Regions from separate parts of the Endozoicomonas sp. GU-1 genome, predicted to be linked through region 1. Evidence: predicted binding sites of a transcription regulator. Region 1 holds the regulator's gene; each other region holds the start of a gene.
What was found. The regulator LexA, encoded in region 1, represses DNA repair genes until DNA is damaged. The targets are predictions, from matches to a motif close to TACTGTNTANNTANACAGTA.

Region 1 (5,827 bases):
GTTACTGGCGGAAATTATGACGAATTACCGTTTGCCGGTAAATCAGCTACCCTCTCTTGATGAGGCAATGAACAGTGTTCATCATAAGGGTGAAGTGTCTACTGAGTTGCAGTACATTGAGCGTCTTGAGCAACATGATTCCTGGCTGTCGGCGTTATTAAAAAGTCATCAGGACTGTGCCATGCCTATACAGCGCAAAAGTGTTGAGCGGAATGAAATTCCTCTGTTTAATGCCAATAGTGTGCGGTTTGATCAGTCAGAAGGCTTTCTTTCTGTGCTTGAGTCCTTGAAGGAGCTGGTTACCTACAGTCGGAACTTCAGCCTGGAGTGGTAGGTTTCTGGTGTTTTCAGCGTTGTTCATTGCCAGCTATATTCAGCTGTTGAGGGCTGATATCTTGAAAGCCTCTGCTGGCTAATGCACAATGCTTCACTGCTAATCCTAAAATCCCGGTGTCACTATTTATGTCAGCGTCGTTTCTTGAAATTGTTGAACTGCCTTCCGGAGAAATTGTTTTGCGTCGCAGTGATGAGGAGAACGCTGAGCCTCTGGTTACCATGTCATTCTCCCGGGAGTTGCTGGACTTTCTCCAGGGAGATCAGGTGGAGGTAGCCAAGGCTATGCTGGATACCTGCATAGAAGAAGTCGGGCGTAAAACAGAAGCTGACGCTGGAGAGTACATCCCTGAAAACCGGGTTCTTCATTAACCGTCATACAAACCCTCCAGTTATCCTCTGTTCCTGATTGCCAGTCCCTGACATCGACCTGAGCGAGCGGCGGTCTCGAGTTCAGAGAGTGTGATGCTATCCATCTGCTCAATCCAGCTGACCACGGTGTGGCTGGTGCCTGAGGCCAGTGCCTTGCGAGTCAGTTTCAGTGGGTCTGCCACTGCGGAAGGGTTGAGAACCTGAAGGCGCTGCCTGCTGATGCCCGATGACTTCAGCCAGTTTATGGTGCTTTTTGCCTGTTCACTGGACAGTATCAGGGTAAGCCAGCGTTGATCCTGATCGTTAGCCAGCTCATACAGAACAGTCTTCAGAAAGCGTCCTGATTGCCAGGGCGGGCCTGAGAGAATCAGCTCATCAATAAAGCTGACAGGTTCACTGTCAATGCAGGGAGCGTTACCGTTCTGACTGGATGATGGTGTTAATGCTTGCATGTCAGGTCCTCTACATCAGAGATCGTCAGGGTCTAGGAGGCTGTCCGAGAATAGACTGCCCTGCTGCGGTGGCAGCAAATTGGTCTAAAAAGTCGTAAATTTTTAGTAAATAGAACCACTATTCACTAAAAATTTCCGACTTTTTATCCTCAATTTTCTGCCATCCTCGCTACGGGCGCTATTCTCGGACAGCCTCCTAGTGCAGCTAAGCGCTGTTACCCATACCGTTCGTCCTGAGCTTGTTGAAGGACCCATAGGGCCTAAAGGCGGAAACTCCGGACTCTGATAGATCGTGCCAAGCACCCTTCGACTCCGCTCAGGGTGAACGTGGTTTACGGGTAATAACGCTTAGCCGCACTAGTTCCTGATAACGCCCACGCTCAGTCCTTCGATAGCAAAGGTATCAACGCTGAGGTCTACTTCGATTGTCTTGAATTCTTTGTTTTCCGGGTGCAGGTAAATTCTGTTTTTAACCTGTTCAAAACGTTTGACCGTTACTTCGTCGTCAATTCTGGCAACGACAATCTGGCCATTGGCTGCGGTTGATGTTTTATGGACAGCCAGAAGGTCCCCGTCAAGAATACCGATATCCTTCATGCTCATCCCTTTTACCCGAAGCATGAAGTCTGCTTTGGGGGAAAAGAAACCGGGGTTGATGGACAGGTGGTCTTCAATATGTTCCTGGGCAAGAATGGGGCTTCCTGCAGCAACCTGTCCTACAATAGGCAGGCCGGAAGATTCGGTGCCGGGGATTCGGATACCTCTTGAGGTGCCGGGGGTGATCTCGAGAGCTCCCTTGCGGGCAAGGGCTCTGAGATGCTCTTCTGCTGCATTGGGTGATCGGAACCCGAAGGTCTGTGCGATTTCTGCACGAGTGGGGGGGAAACCGGTCTCTTCTATATGAGATTTGATCAGTTCAAGAATCTCAGTCTGGCGCTTGGTCAATTTATACATGATTAAATCTGTGTTTTTATACAGTACATGTAATTATATACAGTATTTTGCTGACTGCAACCACCCCTGTCTTATTAATCTAACTTGATGTTTCAGTTAGCAAACGTTAGTTTTAAACAAGTGTTTACATTGGAGGTTTTACAGACATGTCACAGTCAGCGACAGTAGACAGGATTCTGGACGCTGCCGAGAAGTTATTTGCTGAGCATGGGTTCGCAGAGACCTCGTTGCGTTCAATTACCAGTCAGGCGGGTGTTAACCTGGCCGCTGTTAATTACCACTTCGGCTCCAAAAAATCCCTGATCCAGGCAGTCTTTTCCCGTTTTCTTGATCCTTTTGTCAGCAATCTTTCCGGGGCTCTTGTGCGATATCAGGATAATAATGACGTTATTGATCTGGAAGAAATACTTCATTTACTGGTGGATCAGATCATGGCGGTTAAACCCCGCAGCCCTGAAGATCTCTCTGTTTGTATGAGGATGATTGGCCTGGCCTACACACAGGGCCAGGGGCATCTGAAGAAATATTTGCGCGACGTCTACGGGGAAGTATTCCAGGCTTATCTGGAGTTGCTGGTAAAAGCGTGTCCTGAGTTGCCATTGAATGACCTGTTCTGGCGCGTCTATTTTATTCTGGGTTCCGCGGTGTTTACCCTTTCAGGAGCGGATGCACTGAGGGCTATTGCGGAAAGCGATTATGGGGTCAGGACTGAACTGGAAGATATCATGAGAAAGATGGTGCCTTTCATGGCGGCAGGTCTCAGATCACACACCTGACGGATCATTTAACCATACAGAGCTTGATTTACCGATGCATCTTACTGTTCATATTGCCAGTCAGGCGATGGTGCTGCATGAGAAGGACGGCAAGCGCCGTGTTTATTCTGTGTCTACTGCCAGCAAGGGAGTCGGGCAGCAGGAAGGGAGCTGGCAAACACCTCTTGGTCAGCATGTTATCCGGGCGAAAATTGGTGCCGGTCTGCCGGCTAATTCAGTATTTGTCGGGCGTCGCTTTACCGGTGAGATTTATTCCCCCGGGCTTTGTCAGCAGTACCCTGAAAGAAAGGACTGGATATTAACCAGAATTTTATGGCTCAGTGGCCTGGAGCCCGGATATAACCGGCTGGGTAATGTTGATACCATGCGTCGCTATATCTATATCCACGGTTCGCCGGATACGGCAGTGATGGGAGAACCCGGCTCGCGGGGATGTATCCGGATGCATGGGGAAGATATTATCGATCTGTTTGACCGTGTAGATACCGGTACCAGGATCGATATACAGCTTAGCTGATACCGTTTTTTTTAGAGGATAGAGTCGTGCCAACAGGCCTGAACCGTGGTGTTCTTTTGATTGATCTCGAGGGAGTGCAGCTGACCGCCGAAGAACACCAGCTGCTTGCCCTGCCCGGTGTTGCGGGTATTGTCCTTTTTTCCAGGAACTATCAGAGTCGGGAACAGTTAATTGCCCTGGTTCGTTCTGTCCGGAATGTTCGTCGGGATCTGTTAATTTGTGTGGATCAGGAAGGTGGGCGTGTGCAACGTTTCAGGGACGGATTTACCCGTCTACCCCCGGCGCAGGCTTATGGGGTATTTGACCCGGATCAGCAGTATCAGATGGCTTATCAGTCAGGCTGGCTAATGGCCTCTGAGTTGCTGGCCTGCGGGATAGATCTTTGCCTGGGGCCTGTGCTGGATATTGATCATGGTAAAACGCCGATCGTGGGGGGATCGGGCTTTTGGGCGTTCGATTGAGCAGGTGAATCACCTGGCCTCATTGTGGATTGATGGGGTTCATGAAGCGGGAATGTCCGTGGTGATCAAGCACTTTCCGGGCCATGGGAATGTGGATGCTGATTCCCACGTAAGCCTTCCCCAGGATGATCGTACTTTTGATGAGATCTGCCAGTCGGACCTGGAGCCTTTCCGGGTAATGATGCAAAAGGGGGTTGAGGCATTAATGCCGGCCCATATCCTGTTTCCCGCTATTGACCGGCATCCGGTGGGTTATTCTTCAGAGTGGCTGCAAGGGGTGTTACGCAACCAGCTGTCATTTGAGGGGCTGGTTATCAGCGATTGCCTGTCGATGGAGGGAGCGGCGAAAACCGGCAGTTATCCTGCCAGGGCCAGGGCAGCCCTGGATGCTGGTTGTGATCTCCTGATTATCTGTAATCGTCAGGGGGTTCGGGAGGTTCTGGCTGAGATAGATGGCCCAGGGTTGCAGGGTGTCGGTCCGGATGGTTTGATGCCTGACTCATACACTGACTGGGCGTCTCTTGAACAGTCAGAGCGCTACAGGACAGCGCGTAAAATGCTGACAGAAGCCTTGGAGGCTGTCCGAGAATAGACTGCCCTACTGCGGTGGCAGCAAATTGGTCTAAAAATTCCGTTTTGTTCGGCAAATAGCCCCGCTATTCACCTCACAAAACGAAATTTTTATCCTCAATTTTCTGCCATCCTCGCTATGGGCGCTATTCTCGGACAGCCTCCTTGGAGGCTGACCGAGAATAGACTGATTTTAATGGTGCCATGGCCATCACCGTCCGGTAATTCAGGGTAACTTTCTTTCTAAGCTGTCGTACTGGTTTATAGTTATAAATCCGGTGCGACTATTACGCTTTCTCTTCAGCCCGTATTCATACCAATTCCACCTTCTAACTATCAGACCGGGCAAGTCATTTTGAACAGTTGGGCAGGGCGGAATTGGTATAACCTGGTTTGGTTAAGCATTGTGGTATAACCATGGACTTTTTATCCCCTACTTCAGCCAATATTCCTGATTGGTTGCCCCTGGCAGTGATAGCTCTCTGTCTGACAGCTTTTACCCGATATCTTGTTGGCAAACTCTTCGGCAAGCTCACGACGAAGGTAAAAGCTACCCAGAATTTCTGGGATAACGCACTGCTTGCGGCGAGCCAGAAGCCGGTTTATCTGTTTATCTGGGTTGTCGGGTTAAGCTGGACAGCAGAAGAAATATGGGAAGGAACCGGCAATACTTTGTTTCAGCGCCTTCTCAGTTTCCGGGATCTTCTGGTTATTGTGCTTTTCTGCTGGGTTTTTGTCTCCTTTATCAACGCATTGGAACATCGCTACCTGCAGGTTGAACGCAAGAAAAAACTGGACCAGACCTCAGTGATTGCCCTGGGCCGTCTGATCAGAGTTGCGGTCATCATCACCGGGGTGCTGGTTGCCATGCAGACCCTGGGGTACAGCCTTTCCGGTATCCTTGCCTTTGGTGGGTTGGGAGGGCTGGCTGTGGGTTTTGCCGCCAAAGACATGCTGGCCAATTTCTTTGGGGGCTGGATGATCTATGTGGATAAACCTTTTCGTGTGGGAGACTGGATCAGCTCTCCGGATAAAAAAATAGAAGGCACTGTAGAGTATATTGGCTGGCGACAGACTCGTATTATGACCTTTGCAAAACACCCTCTCTATGTTCCGAACTCTACATTTATGAATATTTCGGTCGAAAATCCCTCCCGGATGCAAAATCGACGCATCAAACAGGTCTTTGGATTAAGATATCGTGACAGCGATAAAGTCCATTTGATTCTTGAGGATGTCCGCAGTTACCTGAGGCACCACGATGCTATTGATCAGGATAAGACCATCATTGTGAATTTTATTCGCTTTGCTGCATCAAGTCTTGATTGTCAGATTTACTGCTTTACCAAAACCACTGACTGGGCGGAATATCTGCAGATTCAGGAGAACGTG
Region 2 (5,827 bases), 960 kb from region 1:
TGAAGCAATGGCGCAAGCCGAAAACCCGTTTTAAGCATCTGGTCAGGTTAGGCGTTGATAAAGTGAACGCCGCCAAGATCGCAGCCAGCAGCAAAGGGTATTACCGTCTGAGTAAAACTTATGCGGTACAACAGGCACTGAATAACAATTACCTCGCGAAAATTGGGCTTGTTTCATTGAAAGACTTATGGATCAGGTTTCACCATCATCGTTGAACCGCCCGGTGCGGACCCGCATGCCGGGTGCTGTGGGGAGGGCTGGAGAAAGACCAGCCCTTACCCGATTGGTTTTGGAATATTGCCAATTTATTCTGAAGCTTCCAGTTTATCCTGGGTCCTGAGTTCAAAATCAGAAGCATCATGCCGGTTTCTCAACTGCCCGGACAGTTCACCCCAGGTGCGGTTGACCATTTTCCCACGTTGAACGGCCTCTCGCTGCCCAATATGCCTGGACCATCGAACAACATGTTGATAGTCATCCACCTGAAGAAACTCTGCAGCATCGTAGATTTTGCCATCCACCAGGGCCCCGTACCATGGCCAGATTGCCATATCCGCAATGGTATAATCATCGCCACAGATATAGGTATTGTTTGCCAGATGCTGGTTTAACATATCCAGCTGACGCTTGACCTCCATGGCAAAGCGATCAATAGGGTACTGGTATTTTTCCGGGGCATAGGCATAGAAATGGCCAAAGCCGCCCCCCAGGTATGGACCACTGCCTACCTGCCAGAACAGCCATGAGAGACACTGTGCCCGCCTGGCGGGTTCCGCTGGTAGAAACGCATTAAATTTTTCGGCCAGATAAAGGAGGATGGCTCCTGACTCAAATACCGGTATCTCCACACCGTCACTTCGATCCACCAGGGCAGGAATCTTCGAGTTAGGGTTTATGCCAACAAAGCCCGAACCAAACTGATCACCTGCCATAATGTCAATCAGAAAAGCGTCATACCCGGCCTCTTTAATCCCCAGCGCCAGCAACTCTTCAAACAATATGGTGACTTTCACACCATTCGGGGTTGCCAGTGAATAAAGTTGGAATGGATGCTTGCCAACCGGCAGCGGCTTGTCAAAACGGGCACCGGCGGTTGGCCGGTTAATGCCACCAAACTGGCCACCATTCTCACTTTCCCAGGTCCATACCCTGGGAGGAACATACGATGCATCTGCCATGGGCAACTCCTTATTTGTTGTTAAGCCCGAAGCTGCCCAGCATAAGACAATTCCCGAAGAAAGGTAAGCGTATTCCCGTATTAAACACAGACATGAAAAGTAACGTGAATCGTTTTCAGGCCTTGATGCAAACAATCTGGATAAAAAGCACAGAGTCATCTATCTATGTCATACATCAAATTCACTACTTAGTTCTTTCGTTCAAAAAATAACCGGAGTGTTCAAACAATGATAAAAACTGTTGTTGTATCCGTCCTGCTCCTGACCTGCTTTCTGGTTATGGCCGACCTTGTTCCCTTTTTACTGAAAAACACAGACTCACCTGCTGATAATGAGCAGCCACAGAAAAACCAGGAACACATTATCAAATCAATCGTTTTATTAGTTGGTATTGCGATTATGATCACACTGATCCTGCACTTCTGGCACTGACCCAATCAAATCTGACTGGAGAGTAAAAGTGATGCTGACACAGTGAACACTGACTACATTTATGGGCATGGCTGCTTCCCTGAGTAATTGCAGGGCATTACTGAATACCATTCATTTCGGTGAGTGTACTTTGCATACCATGATTAACCGTTTAAAGCGTATATTTTCCCGACTGGCGTTTCTCTGTGCTGGCCAGAAACCCTCCTTTGAAGGCCCGGGGCTCTCCGGCATTATTGCGGATTGGGTTGAGCCGTTGCTCAGTGAATACAGCGACAGTAATCATGAGATCGAAAACATTATTGATCTGACGTCTAACTGCTGGAATATCGGTGCCTGTCCAAAAGATCACCGGGCTGAGTTGTGGGGTCTTCTTATTCAGCCAATCGTTGAAGAACACTTTTATGAACACCGGCATGATCTTCAGGGCAAACTCAGGAAACTGATCAAAGTGAGGGAGAAGCTTTATGCTCACGATCCACGCTTCATCCTGGATTTTCGGTTCAAATATCGCCGCTCCCAATTGAGGCTGGATATTTTCAGCACCCGGGACCTGAGCCCGTCCCAGTTTATGGCCGGGCTTGATGCATTAATCCATCAAAGTGAACTCAATGCCTGACTCACGTCTGAACCTTCATGATCTCCGGCCATTGCGTCGTATAAGAAGGACTCAGCACCTGCTGGTTCATATGCCATGGCTGCGCCCGGAAGCCCACTGATGCAGGGCGGAGCGTCTGGCTCCCAAAGCGCTGGTTAATGGCATCCAGCACGGTCATCATCCGGGTATTTTCCGGAATTGACGCTGCCGTCAGCAAGTCTCCCTGAAAGCCTGCACAGGAACAAAGATCCACCAGGGCAAAGCCCGCCTTTTTATACTCGTAACCTTCCTGAAACAGCACGCCCAAAGCCGGATTTAACTGTTGCAGCCAAACCGAGCTATCACTGGTGGGCGATGGAACCATCAGCTTCAGACTCCGTCCGGTTTGCGGGAGATTGGCCTTAAAGGGATCGGTCCTGATAAAAATGATGGCTTCACGGGAGTACTGCTGTTGTTTTCTGAGTTTCTCGCAGGCGCGACAGATAAAACTGGCAAGTGCGGCATGAAGTGCCTGCCTGGTAGTGACCCGCTGGCCGAAGCTCCGGGAGCACATGATCTGATGTTTATTGGCTGAACTCCCCTCTTCCCAGGGAATGCAGTACTCCCCCTGAAGTTCACAGACCGTCCGCTCCAACACCACAGAAAACTGTTTCCTGACCCATCGACGATTGGCGTTTGCCAGTTGTGCAGCAGTATGAATACCTGCCGCCTCCAGCCGTTTTTCTATGCGTCGGCCTACTCCCCATACCTCACCAACCGGGGTGATTGCCATTAACCGCTGCTGGCGTATCGGGCTGGTTAAATCCACAACACCACCGGTTGCCGGAAATTTCTTGGCCGCATAGTTAGCGAGTTTGGCCAGTGTTTTGGTGGTTGAGATGCCCACACCAATCGGCAACCCCGTCCACTGGAATACCCGCCGTTTCATATCCAACCCTATGGCATGCAGATTTGCCAGCGGGAAACCGGAGAGTTCAACAAAGGCTTCATCGATCGAATACACTTCCAGCTTCGGGCTGAACTGTTCCAACACCGACATAAAGCGGGAAGACATATCACCATACAGCGCATAGTTGGAGCTTTTCAGTATGATTTCACCACGGGCCACCTGATCCCTGACCTTGAACGCCGGTGTCCCCATGGCAACGCCCAGGGCTTTCAGTTGCGCTGTTCTGGCAACGATACAGCCATCATTATTGCTGAGTACTCCCAGGGCTTTACCCAGCAGGGATGGATTAAAGACCTGCTCGCAGGAACAGTAAAAAGCATTGGCATCACAGAGGGCAATAACGTCCTTCATCGCAGGTGATGAATGACTTCAGTGACCACACCCCAGACATTGAGCCCTTCTTCAGAGTCCAGTTTAATCCCGGGGTAGTCGGGGTTTTCCGAGTGCAATTCCGGTTTGCCATGGCAATAGGCCAGGCGTTTTACAATCAGCTCACCGTCCAGCAAGGCCAGTATCACATCACCGTCTCCCGGAGTGAGGGAACGATCAATAATCAGAATATCACCATCAAAGATACCAGCGCCTTCCATGGATCGCCCCTGGGCCCGGGCAAAAAAAGTCGCTGCCGGATGACGGATTAACAGCTGGTCCAGGGAGAGCGTATCTTGCAGGTAGTCAGCCGCAGGGCTGGTGAAGCCACAGGCAGCCGGGCTCTGGTAAAAGGGCAATGCCTCTGGCAAAGGTCGTGGAAAGATCTGGATCGGCTTCATGCCATTCAAACTCATTAACTGTTTATTTATACAGTATAAGCATTTAGCGATTAAAAGAAAGCGGTTGTACTTTGGACGCAGGAGAGCTGCTTCGCAGGCTGACTCTGATCGACCTGCAATGGAGCATCTTTGCTCCTCCACCTGACACACCATCAATGGAACCTGACAATCATTTTGAGGTCAAACAGCGACATTAATAATCCAGGTGCAGGAGGTATTCTGAAAACAACCGCATCCACCCACTCCCGCTCAAAGCCTGACCGTCGGGATAACACCGGTTCAAGCGGGATGCCTGACCGCCCCGGAAGCACATTTAACGGTAAAAAAGTCTCAAACCATCAGCCCTGCAGAGGCACAAGCCGCCCCCTGCATAATGGCAAAAATCTTGAAGACGCCTTTTGGGAAAATAAACCGTTACAAGAACGCAAGACCACCTCGGCTGAGGTGCTTAAAGCATATAGCAGCGATATAACATCGCTCAGAAGCGGCTTCTTCCTGCAAAAGCTCTGCTTACAGAACGTTCCACACGGCAATAGAAAAGTCACCCCGGATCAGGTCATTCAGGAATTCAAACGGGAGCCGGGTCAGAATAACAAGTACCAATTAGCGATAGCACGTTTCAAAGCGGAATGCTGCATAAAAGGCCTGCTATTGAATGGTCAGCGGGTCACAGCGGATGCGGTGGTCAAAGACTTCCCGGATACTCCGGAAGGAAAACTGGGAATAGCGCGCTTTATGGAACGATGCTGCCTGAGTGGCCTGGGCCTGCATGGCCAGCAGATCACACCGAATGAGGTGGTCATGGCTTTCCCGGATAATCCGAAAGGCAAACTGGGAGTAGCACGCTTTCAGGAACAATGTTGCCTGAGCGGCTTGCCATTGAATGGCCAGCAGGTCTCACCGGATACGGTGGCCAATGCTTTTCCGGATAATCCGGTAGGAAAACTGGGCATAGTACGCTTTCAAGAAGAATGTTGCCTGGAAGGCGTGCCGTTGAATGGCCAGCAAGTCTCACCGGATACGGTATTAAAGGGTTTTCAGGCCGCCAACGCAAGACTGGAAATGGCCCACTTTAAAGCGGAATGCTGTCTGAGGAACCTGCCGTTGAATGGCCAGCAGGTGACAACGGATGCAGCGTTTAAGGCTTTCCCGGATAGCCCGGAAGGCAAACTGGCAAGAGCACGCTTCAAAGCGGAATGCTGCCTGAGGAACCTGCCGATAAATGGCCATCGGATCACACCGGCGTCAGTGATTAAGGATTTTCAGGACACCAGAGCAGCACTGGAGCTGGCACGCTTTAAGGAACAATGTTGCCTGAGGGAGCTGCTGCTGAATGGGCGGCAGGTCACAGCGGATGAGGTGGTTAAGGATTTTCAGGCCGCCAGGGAAATATTGGGATTAGCGCGCTTCAAAGCAGAATGTTGCCTGCGGGGCCTGCTTTTGAATGACCAGCAGGTCACATTGGAGCAGGTAGTTAAAGCTTTCCCGAATAGTCCGGAAGGCAAACTGGGGATCGCACGTTTCAAAGCGGACTACTATCTGAAAGGCCTGCCGCTGCATGACCTGCTGGTCACACCGGATGAGGTGTTTATGGATTTCCCGGACAGCCCGGAAGGCAGACTGGGGAGAGCACGCTTCAAAGCAGAATGCTGTCTGAGGGAACTGCCATTGAATGGCCAGCCGATCAGCCAGAGTGAGGTAATTAAAGATTATCAGACAGCCAAAGCACCACTGGAGCTGGCACGCTTTAAGGAGCAATGTTGCCTGAAATCCCTGTCGTTGAATGGCCAGCAAGTCACACCGGATGAGGTGATCAGGGGTTACCCGGATAATCCGTTGGGCAAACTGGGGAGCGCGCGCTTCAAAGCCGAATGTTGTCTGCGTGGCCTGACTCTGGATGGCC
Region 3 (5,827 bases), 400 kb from region 1:
ATATCAGCAACTCATTAAGGTCTGCGGAGCATTTGTTGACAGATTTGCTGGATATGTCACGAATCGAAGCCGGTAAGGTGGCGGTGAATCTTCGGGATGTGCCTGTAATGGAGGTGTTAGAGCCCCTGAGGTCCGAATTTTCGCTGTTGTCGAAAGAGAATGGGCTGATGTTCAGGGTGGTCAGTTCTGATCGGCGCATTAAAACCGATCCGGTGCTCCTAAGAAGAATCTTACAAAATTTTCTGACCAATGCGTTTCGTTATGTTGGCAACACCCATAAAACAGGAAAAGTGCTGCTGGGTTGTCGTTTTGAGAACAATCAACAGCTTAGACTTGAGGTAAGGGATAATGGGCAGGGCATACCCCAAGACAAGCAGGCACTGATTTTCACAGAATTTGAGCGTTTATCGACCGCCGTGAATGGGCTGGGGCTTGGACTCTCCATTGCTAAAGGTATAGCTCAGATCCTTGAGGCAAAAATTTCCTTGTCATCGTCGCCGGGAGAGGGGGCTGTTTTTTCCGTTGTGGTTCCTTTGGTCTCTGGAAGTATTGTGGATCCCGCAGTGGTACCTTGTGATCCTGATCAGGGGAGCATGGGGTTGAAGGTTCTGTGCGTGGATGATGAACCGGACATTATCAAAGGTATGGCCAGTCTGTTAACTCGTTGGGGGTGTCGGGTGGAGACTGCACAAAGTCATCATGAAGCCATTCAGTCGCTTAAGGTCATGACGCCTGATTTATTGATGGTGGATTACCAGATGGGCGATCAGGCCAGCGGTATTGAGTTGATAGAACGTATCCGTAAGAGGTCAGGTTATCAAACAGGTGCTGTTCTGGTCACCGCGAATCAACAGGATGAACTGCGGCAGCAATGTCGGGAACTGAATATCAGCTATTTGAGAAAGCCCGTCAAGCCAGCTGCCATGAGGGCCATTCTGAACCGATATGATGTTGAAAAACACCCGTTAGAGACGGTTTAGTCTGCGGTTTTATGATCTTCTGTGACCTGACCGGGCATCTCAATTTCCAGCGCTTTGATGGCGATGACCGCCTGGGTCCTGCTTCTAACCCCCAGTTTTTTGAAAATGGCGGTCACATGGGCCTTGATCGTCGCTTCCGATACATTCAGGTCATAGGCAATCTGCTTATTCAACAGGCCTTCACTGATCATGCCCAGAACCCTGAACTGCTGTGGTGTCAGGGTTGCCAGTCTGGCTTCCATATCACTGCTTTGCTTAGAGTCGACAGGTTGGAAATTATCAGGCCACCAGTTTTCTCCATCCAGAACTTTGATAATGGCGGCTTTCAGGTCATCCAGCGGCGTAGACTTTGGAATGAAACCACTGGCTCCATGGTTTTTGGTTTTCTGTATGATCTGCTGGTCATCAGAAGCTGAAACAATGACAACAGGAACATCCGGATATTGCCCTCTGAGAAATATCAACCCGGACAGCCCGTGCGCTCCCGGCATGTGCAGATCCAGCAAGATGAGATCCGGTGAGGCATTGTTGTCCAGAAGCATTTGCAGTTCAGCGATTGAACCAGCTTCGTGGATCGCAGGCTCCTTGAGTGCGTGACCAACAGAGGACTTGAGAGCAGTCCGGAATAAGGGGTGGTCATCGGCAATTATTATTGTGTAGTCCATTTTTTGAGGTTGCCATTATCTGTTTGATCGGTCAATTAAATAACCTCTGTGAACCCTTCAAAGACTCAGAGGTTTATTAAAGTATAAGTAAATCGATTTCATATGATGGAACTATTCTCTGTTGGGGCGGTCATAATTAGTGGATATCTACTGAAATAAGGGCACTAAATGGTTGGTTCGGTCAATTTTTCTTCAGTTCCAGTTGCTGTTGATCAGGGTAAATACACTAAGGAATATTTTGAAGATTATGAATCAAAGGCTCAAAGCCTGGCTGATTTAAAAGAGGACCGGGAAAAGAGTCCTGGATGGAATACAGTCAAGACGGTTGCGGTTTCTTCCCTTGCGGCAGTTTCCCAGCTCGGACAACTGGTTGGTAGCATTTTTGGTCATACCGTCTTTGCGCTCCCATCTGCCCTTGTGGGTGGAATTTTCGGCTTTTGTGTTTATGCACCCTTTATGAAGGCTGTGGATCATCTTTCGGGGGAGAGAAAACACCAGATCGTTCCTGGAATATACGATTACTCCAGCAAACATACTGAGTAATTTTATCTATAACCGGGTTACCGACCTTGCCTGTCGATATGTTGTGGGTTTCGGGCTTATGGTTGCGGTTGTGGAACCTGTGAATATCATCCTCGGCGGTCTGGCAGCAGGCACTTTATTGTCCCCACTGATTTACAATGACTTTAAACATAATAAATCCAATAATGTCGAGCATTTCATCGATGGTCCGGGAAATTTTTCAGTCAAGCTCAGTGCACAACACTATTTATGGCAAAAATTTGATGATTGGGCTGCGGGCATTAAAAGAACCCCTTTAGCTCTTCATGATCGAATTGCAGCTCAAGTGGTTGCCGAGCAGGTTTCTATCAAGGAATTGGCAGACCTGGTTGGCTGATGATAAAGGGCATTCATTTCCCCGACTGCTTTACAGGCGCTCAATAACGCCTGTTGCAAAGCACTATACCCATTCTCAGCAGAACGAAAATTAATCACAGGCATTATGAAGTCGGTGCCTGGTATGGCCCATGAAGGCTTTGCTTTGTGCATTTTGGTGATACCGGACTAAAGCATTCCGGATGTTTGCCATAAATGTCTGAGTAAAATGCCTGTATTTCCGAAAGGTCTTTTTCGATGTCCTCCCCTGGCTCGATAACAGGACCAAATCCTCCGGTTCTGTTCTTGAAATCAAGAAAGGCAAGTACAATGGGGATGCCGGCATTTTTTGCCATATGGTAGAAGCCTGTGTGCCACCGCTCGCCACGTGCCCGGGTACCTTCAGGGCATATCACCAGGCCCAGCTTTCTGTGTTGCTTGAAAGTACAGACCGCCTGTTCTACCAGGCTGCCTCTTCTGCATCTGCCATTCCGATCCAGTGGAATCCCTCCCATCCAGCGCATAACCCAGTTGAACGGCCCCCAGAACAGGGTGTGTTTGCCCACCCAGTAACACTGTACACCGGTAGCAAGGCCAATCGCCATGCCATAGACAAAGTCCCAGTTACTGGTATGGGGAGCACCAACAAGCACGTACCTGGCCAGGCGTGGGGCTCTCCCCTGAATCCTCCAGCCCATCACTTTGAGAAACAGTTTTGCGAATATAGAAAGGGTCTGGCTGACAATGGGTGTATTGAAAATTGTGATTTGCATAGTTCAGAGGGTGCCTTGCTATCCCGTTTACAGGAAGCGGTGTTGAAAGCTATCAAAAGAGCGATCGCTTTGAGCACAGCTTCATAACAGAAAATGAATGTATGCAGCCTTAACGATCCTTTTTGGCTGCATGAAGTCTGCTGCAAAAAAAACATCCGGGGACTGGTTAACAGGCAAGGAATTGCTTGCCAAAAGCATTCTGTATGTATATACAGTGCTTATCCCGGAGCTAATTGGAACATGATGGAAAGTAATGCCATTCTTGAGCAAAAGGTGGTCCAGAGAAAAATCATACACATCGATTTTGACGCCTTCTTTGCCAGTATTGAAATACGTGATAATCCGAGGTTGTCAGGAAAGGCGGTTGCTGTCGGGGGGGCTCCGGATCGCAGAGGGGTGATTGCCACTTGTAACTATGAGGCGCGTCGGTTTGGCGTACACTCAGCCATGTCTTCAGCCCAGGCGCTGCGGCTCTGCCCGGAGCTGAAGATCATTCCTCCCCGCTTTTCTGTTTATCGTGCCGCGTCTTCTGAAGCTCATGCCATTTTTCGCCAATATACTGATTTAATTGAACCTTTGTCCCTGGATGAGGCCTATCTCGATGTCACCGGAACTCATCTTTGTCGAGGCAGTGCCACCTTGATTGCCGAGGAAATCCGGCAGAAAATTTTTCAACAATTGCATGTCACCGTCTCTGCCGGCGTTGCCACGAATAAGTTTCTGGCCAAGATTGCCAGTGACTGGAATAAACCCAATGGCCTTTTTGTGATCACGCCGGAACAGGCGGATGATTTTATTTTCGATCTGCCTGTGAAAAAAATTCATGGGGTAGGACGGGTTACCGCCGGGAAACTGCACAAAAAAGGCATCAATACCTGCGGGCAATTACGCCAGTACTCCATTCTTGAGTTAAGTCGCTGGTTTGGCAGTTTTGGTGAACGGTTGTGGGAGCTTTCCCGGGGGCGGGATGATCGTGAGGTGCAGACCAGTCGGCGCAGGAAGTCCCTTTCTGTTGAGCATACTTATGATAAAGACCTGGCGGGGCTTGCGGATATTACTGCACAGGTTATCCCGTTGCTTGAAGAACTTCAGGAACGTTACCAGCGTATTGAAAAGGATTATGAGGTGCATAAGCACTTTGTTAAGGTGAAGTTTGCTGATTTTACCCAGACCACCCTTGAGGAGAGTCTGCCGACAACCGGTGAAACTGTTAAGGAGCATTTTACTCAGTTGCTGGTAAGAGCCTGGGAACGGGGAGGTCGTCCGGTCAGGCTTCTTGGCTTAGGGGTCAGGCTTGTGGATCTCCGTGAAGAAAGAGCGCTTGAGCAGCTGGAGCTTTTTGAAAAGAAAATTATGGGGCTGGCTTAGGGCCTGTTGACGTTTCGTTGCGTGCTCAGTGGCTCAGAAAGGCGTCAGATGCGCGAAAGACTTGTGCAGCGCGTAGTTATTCTACGCCAAGCAAGTCTGACAAAGCAGATGGCGCCTTTCTGAGCCACCCTTCGGGCGTATCAGGGCGCCCCTATGACTTCGTTGCGGCATTTTGAAAGGCAACCAGCCTTCCTGCAATGCCGCGCCTCGTCATAGGAGCGCCCTGATACGCTGAGCACGCAACGAAACGTCAACAGGCCCTAGCCTCCCGTTTTTTTCTGCCAGCGGTCCCATTACATTACTGACCAGACAATAAGCCACGAACCAATAAAAGCCAGAGTGCAATGCTGCATCAAATTGCACAATCTGCCTGGAATCGTCATGTCCAGCCGTAGTGGCATTGGCCGCCAGAAAGGCGATAAGCACACCAATAGCAAACACATCAGCCATGGACCATTTGCCCAGTAAACTGTTCAGCCTGAGCAGTCTTTGGTTTTCCCTGACAAAATTAGCCAGCAACAGGAAACCCAGTTTTGTTACCGGTATCACCAGGCTGAAGGTGACAATCAGTACTGCCACAAAATAATAGCCACTGTTCCAGAGGTCTCCAGCGGTACCAAGAATGGAACGCTTCTTTTCATAAACAGTGGATGTCCCTTTAACTTCCAGACGATCAAGGAACTGGGTAGCCAGACCCGCCATGGCAGGATGAAGGTTCTGCTGCTGAACGATATGCCTTGCCTCATTCAGCATTGCCTGACGATCAAGATCGGCCTTGATGGTCATCATGGGTTGAGTCACTCCCGGAATCAGCAGGCAAAGGGAGGTGATTATCATCAGCGTGAGTAGCCATCTGGAAGCTGTCATCAACGACCTCATTGTTCTTATTAATAAGGAATAGATTCTGATAGCTCAGTTTGATCTAAGGAGCGACGTTTGTCAGCTTGGCAATCATGATGGGTCTGTTTCATGCCGGTTCAAAATGTTCAACCATCAACTGCAGGTTGTGCTGACCACGGAATTCATTGATATCGAGTTTATAGACAGCCTTGATCTGACGAATATTGGGATCAGGCCACACCCTGTTGTCAATATTAAAGGCAATGGCATCCAGCCAGAGCTCGCTGCCGGGTAGTTTGAGTACCATCTTGAGGTGCTTTTCTCC
Region 4 (5,827 bases), 1.2 Mb from region 1:
CGGGTATTTCTGACAATGGGTATCGACTTCTGGCGCAGAAGATCCCTGTTGGTTTTATTGTTTATACTGCCATCCAGATTTCTTTGCAGCTTATCCCTGGTTGATTTGCACTCCTTTTCGACATCAAATATTTCATCAAGATCGGGTTCAGGACAGTTAATAAACGGAGCTTGCAACTCAATAAATAATTCTCCTTTTTTCAGAGTTGTTACAGGGACACTGCAGGAGAAATACAGTTGATTCCTGTCCTCACTTCCTGTGACCAGCCGATAGTTGGCAATATCAGAAATAATTTGATCCTCAGGAATATTTTTCCGAAAGCGAATCAGGAAATTCATGCTGGATTTTTCCTCAAATGGATCCAGCAGCCTTACTCGATTAATCAATCCTGCAAACGCCCTGTCATCCTCAGCACCATCCAGTTCAATATAGATACCATCAGGACTATACATTGGGTCAGGACGTATAACCCGATCAAAGTTATGACAACCAAAGGGGTCTTCCTGGTCGGGAATAATATCAGGGGTTAATAGCGTCACCGCATGTGAATGTTTTAATTGTAAATACAGTTTATCTACATCATCCCTTGCATAAAAGCTCACCTCATAATAAGAATTCAACGCGAGATTGTCGCTGTCGAACAACGCAACAAATTTCTCCATGACCGGATGAAGGTCACTGCATAACGGTGCGCTGCCATCCTGAACTGAATGACTGGTGAACCCTAAACTTTTCGCAAACCCCATCAACACGGCCAGGTCTTCAAGTTGGCTGAGAGTACTGTAATCTGATTTCGGTCTCTTGATCCCCCTGTGAGGCCAAATGACATCAGATGCCGATAAACGACTTTGCACAGCTTCAGTCGTTAACCACTGAATTAACTCAGGACGCTCAACCAGGCGACATCCCCTGTCTTTTACCCCTGCCAGTCTCCCCATTCCATTGTGATTAATCAATCCTTCTATCCGATTATCATTGAAGACATGATCGTCTACTGCAAAAGGGATAACACGTCTTTTGATACCGGTAGCAGTTTGCACCTCTCCTGATGGATCCTCTGACTCTGGGTTATCAATTTTTGAGCGTACCTGCATCCCGTAGGAAGTTTCAGGCGTTCCAGCTGGGAGCATATTATACATCCTGTCTGTTTAGATATGGCCGGACTGTGGCCTGTTGAAGTTTAGTTGCATACTGAGGGTATCAGGTACTCCTGTTACGATATTTCCAAATGCCGTAAGAATAAAAAAAGAGGACTGACAGGTCCTCCGAGCATGAACTGAAGTCTAGTTCACAATATGACCTGAACAGCCCCTAGGGGTAATCATAGCCAAAATGTAGATAAGCGCTCTTAGTTAATACCCTGCCTCTGGGTGTTCTCATTATATAACCCTGTTGAATCAGGTAGGGTTCAAGCACATCTTCAATGGTGTCCCGCTCTTCACTGATGGCTGCGGCAAGGTTGTCCACGCCCACTGGACCACCATCAAACTTTTCAATCATGGCCAGCAACAGTCGACGGTCCATATGATCAAAACCGCTGGCGTCCACATCCAGCATATTCAGGGCGGCGTCTGCCAGTTCACGGGTTACCGAACCATCGCCTTTTACTTCCGCGTAATCCCTGACTCTTCGCAGCAGCCGGTTGGCGATACGGGGTGTGCCTCTTGAACGGCGGGCAACTTCATTGGCCGCCTCGCTATTCATCGGCACTGCGAGAATACCAGCAGAACGGAGCACAATGGCACTGAGATCCGCCACATTGTAGAACTCAAGCCGCTGAACAATACCAAACCGATCTCTTAAAGGTGAAGTCAGCAGCCCTGCACGGGTGGTCGCGCCTACCAGAGTAAAGGGTGGCAGATCCAGTTTGATCGAACGTGCTGCAGGCCCCTCACCAATCATAATATCCAACTGATAATCTTCCATGGCCGGATAGAGCACTTCTTCAACGGCCGGGCTGAGACGATGGATCTCATCAATAAACAGGATGTCATTTGGCTCAAGGTTCGTGAGCAGGGCGGCAAGGTCTCCGGCTTTTTCAATCACTGGCCCGGAAGTCGAACGGATATTACTGCCCATTTCATTGGCAACAATATGGGAAAGCGTGGTCTTGCCCAGCCCCGGGGGACCAAATATCAACGTATGATCCAAAGCATCACCACGCTTTCGGGCCGCCTGGATAAATATCTCCATCTGCTCCCTGACTTTTGGCTGTCCGGTGTACTCACGCAACCGGACAGGTCGTATGGCCCGATCCTGGGCCTCTTCGCTCGGGCGCTCACTGGCTGATATTAAGCGATCCGCTTCAATCATAATTTTTCCCGGGAATGATGTTAAATCATACTTCTTAATGCCTGCCTGATCAGTTCTTCACTGGACAGACCTTCTACTTTAATCCGCCCAATCACCTTGCTGGCTTCCTGAGGCTTATAGCCCAGGGCAACCAGGGCACTGACGGCTTCCTGTTCAGTATCAGCGGCCTGTTTTGCCAGGGCCTGCCCCAGGGGCGTTCCAGTCAAACCATCAAATTGCGCAGCAGAGCTATCCCATGTTGACAGTTTGTCTTTTAACTCCACAATCAGGCGTTCCGCAGTTTTCTTGCCAACCCCGGGTAATTTCACCAGGGTAGAACTGTCGCCATCATGGACACAACGGACAAATACAGACGCTTCTATTCCGGAGAGCAGTGTCAGGCCCAGTTTCGGCCCCACTCCATTCACTTTAATCAGGGTACGGAACAGCTCTCTTTCCCGGGCGTCGCTGAAGCCATAGAGCAGCTGCGCATCTTCTCTAACGACAAAGTGCGTATAAAGCGTTGCCTCAACACCCACCTCTGGCAGGCGGTAAAACACCGACATCGGCGCTTCAACTTCATACCCCACTCCACCAGCCTCAATCAGCAGGTATGGGGCTTTTTTTTCCAGCAAAATACCGCGGAGTCTGCCTATCATATTCAGTATCTCTTCTAACGACTTAACTACTTAATAACCGACGATTTCTACTGCCCGTTGCTCCGGCCATTCGCACCAGGCTTGCCCGTGTGTGGGAGTGGCACAATGCCACTGCTAACGCATCGGCGGCATCGGCCTGAGGGGGGTTATCCAGCTTCAGAATTGAAGTAATCATGTGCTGTACTTGGGACTTTTCCGCAGAGCCCTTACCCACCACCGCCTGTTTCACCTGTCGTGCCGAGTACTCTGCAACTTCAAGCCCATGATTTACCGCGGCAACAATCGCCGCGCCACGGGCCTGCCCAAGCTTCAGGGCAGAGTCGGCATTGCGGGCCATAAACACCTGCTCAATACCGACAGATTGCGGACTGTACATTTCAATCACCGTATTGATACCCTGAAAAATTTGGGCAAGTCTTTCTGGCAGTGGCCCATCCTGAATTCGGATACAGCCGGATGCTACGTATTTACATTGGGAGCCGATTTCCTCAATGATTCCATACCCGGTAATCCTGGACCCGGGATCAATCCCCAACAATATGGCCATTCCATTTCTGTTCCAAACCTGTCGTTAAAAAGAATACTGTATATACATACACGTTGCCAGCATTACAATTTTGAAACACGGCATTACCAAAACAGGCTACGAAACTCACCGGTTGCGACTTACTCTTGAACATGAGTTTTGAGGAGACAGCCTGCCAGATGAACCATCAAATGAAAACATTACTGACCATTGCCAGTGTCACCCTGGTGCTGTTTCTAATCACACTGGCCTTTAATCTTTAATGGAAGCCTAAGGCTCTCTGATAATGGTTTTGGCTGTGCTGGCAGAGTTATAAATAAAATCGGCTTTGATAAACTTCCTGTCTGAGTTTTCCAGCAGTTCTTTCGATGATTTTCCTTACGATCAGTGGCCACATAGGCGTCAATACCTGCCTCATCCGGGCATGGGGGTCGGCAAAACTGAGTTGTTTTTTGTCGTCTATTGGCTTGTCCGGATTCAGTGCCTGCTCTCGTTCTTCAAGGTTTTTTTTGGCCTTCTGGATTTTTTCCAACCGCTGCTGTTTGAACTTCAGGTCTCCCGGGATACCCCGTATCCGGTCTCCTGTCGGTATGTCTCATCTTCTTCTTTGTCACTGGTTTCAGCCTTTTTTATCAGGGCTCCCGGGGGGCTGTCCGAGAATAGACTGCCCTACTGCGGCGGCAGCAAATTGGTCTAAAAAACCCAGTGTTGATCAAATAAAGACAAGTTTCGAATTTAATCTATAAAATTCGTCGCAAGCACCAATTAAACCAGAGTTTATAGACATTTCAGCAAGATGAACTATAAACAGAACAGTGTACACTTTTCATATTTTTTATGAATTAATGAAATATAATTATGGATAGAGACACTGCTGGTATAGGTTGGAAATACACGACATCAGGTAATGATTATAAACCACCGGATGGTCATACCAATGCTTCAAGGAGTGGGCGATATCGGCATGACACAGTCAGACAGGTGAATACTCCACCCCCCTATATCTCAAGGTGTAATGAATTTTATCATACTTCTGACGCATGCTCTTCTCACTATCCACCAAGACATTCAGTAAAACCTGTTTATGATTTTAATGCTCTCATTACACACGAAAAAATGAGTTGCCTGGTGAGGATATCTGCTCGTTATGGTGATCGCTATGATGGTAGAAAACACAGTCAATTTGCCAGTTCAATTAAACAATACACATTAGGGTCAAAACGACCTTTAAATCATAGTGAACAAAGCCAACTGATACCATTGTTGCACGATTTTAAAGCGACACCCGGGTGGACCTGGCGAAGCCTGACGACAACGCTTCATTCCTTTACTTCAGCGGGTGTTTTGACCCCTCATAAATACATGGATGAGTTGGGTAAGGAAACTCAAGCTGCTTTACTGTCAACTTTACTTGATGCGGTAATAATACAGTGCAACCAAAAACCTGAAGTCAGGACTATTGATACACAAGGTATCGCCAACCTGCTGTGGTCCGTGACGAAACTGGTGAACAACGGGCTGGAAAAGACAGCGAAGGTCAAAGAGGCCGTAGCCGCGCTGTTGCCCCATGTGAAAACCAAAGCCGAATCAAAAGACGAGAAAGACTACTTCAACACTCAAGGTATCGCCAACCTGCTGTGGTCTGTGGCGAAACTGGTGGACAACGGGCTGGAGCTGGAGAAAACACTGAAGCTCAAAGAGGCCGTGGCCGCTCTTTTGCCCCATGTGCAAACCAAAGCCGAATCAAAAGACGAGAAAGACCACTTCAACGCTCAAGGTATCACCAACCTGCTGTGGTCCGTGGCGAAACTGGTGGACAACGGGCTGGAGATGGAGAAAACACCAAAGCTCAAAGAGGCCGTGGCCGCGCTGTTGCCCCATGTGAAAACCAAAAAAGCCGAAGCAAAAGAAGAGAAAGACCACTTTATTCCTCAGCATATCGCCAACCTGCTGTGGGCCGTGGCGAAACTGGTGGAAAACGGGCTCAAGCTGGAGAAAACACCGAAGCTCAAAGAGGCCCTGGCCGCGCTGTTGCCCCATGTGAAAACCAAAGCCGAATCAAAAAAAGAGAAAGACCGCTTCACTCCTCAGCATATTGCCAACCTGCTGTGGTCTTTGGCGAAACTGGTGGACAACGGACTGGAGCTGGAGAAGACACCGAAGCTCAAAGAGGCCGTGGCCGCGCTGTTGCCCCATGTGAAAACCAAAGCTGAATCAAAAGAAAAGAAAGAACACTTCAAGCCACAGGAGTTCGCCAACCTGTTGTGGGCCGTGACGAAACTGGTGGACAACGGGCTGGAGCTGGAGAAGATACCGAAGCTCATAGAGGCCGTGGCCGCACTCTTGCGCC

Region 2: O3276_RS23680 (LexA family protein) is a predicted target of LexA. The motif match lies at 3,941-3,960, and genes of this name have one in related genera.
Region 3: dinB (DNA polymerase IV) is a predicted target of LexA. The motif match lies at 3,492-3,511, and genes of this name have one in related genera.
Region 4: ruvC (crossover junction endodeoxyribonuclease RuvC) is a predicted target of LexA. The motif match lies at 3,533-3,552, and genes of this name have one in related genera.

What each region holds. Positions count from the first base shown of each region.
Region 1 covers NZ_CP114771.1:506,302-512,128, forward strand. The annotation lists gene O3276_RS02315 (DUF6586 family protein) at 1-334, shown strand, start outside; gene O3276_RS02320 (hypothetical protein) at 463-705, shown strand; gene O3276_RS02325 (SulA-like leucine-rich domain-containing protein) at 726-1,157, opposite strand; gene lexA (transcriptional repressor LexA) at 1,515-2,111, opposite strand; gene O3276_RS02335 (TetR/AcrR family transcriptional regulator) at 2,258-2,887, shown strand; gene O3276_RS02340 (L,D-transpeptidase) at 2,922-3,404, shown strand; gene O3276_RS02345 (glycoside hydrolase family 3 N-terminal domain-containing protein) at 3,431-3,865, shown strand; gene nagZ (beta-N-acetylhexosaminidase) at 3,816-4,457, shown strand; gene O3276_RS02355 (mechanosensitive ion channel family protein) at 4,853-5,827, shown strand, end outside.
Region 2 covers NZ_CP114771.1:5,637,032-5,642,858, reverse strand. The annotation lists gene ltrA (group II intron reverse transcriptase/maturase) at 1-215, shown strand, start outside; gene yghU (glutathione-dependent disulfide-bond oxidoreductase) at 306-1,178, opposite strand; gene O3276_RS23690 (hypothetical protein) at 1,678-2,226, shown strand; gene O3276_RS23685 (Y-family DNA polymerase) at 2,228-3,505, opposite strand; gene O3276_RS23680 (LexA family protein) at 3,502-3,924, opposite strand; gene O3276_RS23675 (hypothetical protein) at 4,099-5,827, shown strand, end outside.
Region 3 covers NZ_CP114771.1:106,204-112,030, forward strand. The annotation lists gene O3276_RS00560 (PAS domain-containing hybrid sensor histidine kinase/response regulator) at 1-980, shown strand, start outside; gene O3276_RS00565 (response regulator) at 977-1,645, opposite strand; gene O3276_RS00570 (hypothetical protein) at 1,814-2,188, shown strand; gene O3276_RS00575 (hypothetical protein) at 2,247-2,543, shown strand; gene O3276_RS00580 (lysophospholipid acyltransferase family protein) at 2,647-3,294, opposite strand; gene dinB (DNA polymerase IV) at 3,535-4,662, shown strand; gene O3276_RS00590 (paraquat-inducible protein A) at 4,873-5,529, opposite strand; gene recJ (single-stranded-DNA-specific exonuclease RecJ) at 5,630-5,827, opposite strand, start outside.
Region 4 covers NZ_CP114771.1:1,710,631-1,716,457, forward strand. The annotation lists gene O3276_RS06880 (hypothetical protein) at 1-1,130, opposite strand, end outside; gene ruvB (Holliday junction branch migration DNA helicase RuvB) at 1,312-2,313, opposite strand; gene ruvA (Holliday junction branch migration protein RuvA) at 2,334-2,951, opposite strand; gene ruvC (crossover junction endodeoxyribonuclease RuvC) at 2,974-3,498, opposite strand; gene O3276_RS06900 (hypothetical protein) at 3,788-4,009, opposite strand; gene O3276_RS06905 (RAP domain-containing protein) at 4,336-5,827, shown strand, end outside.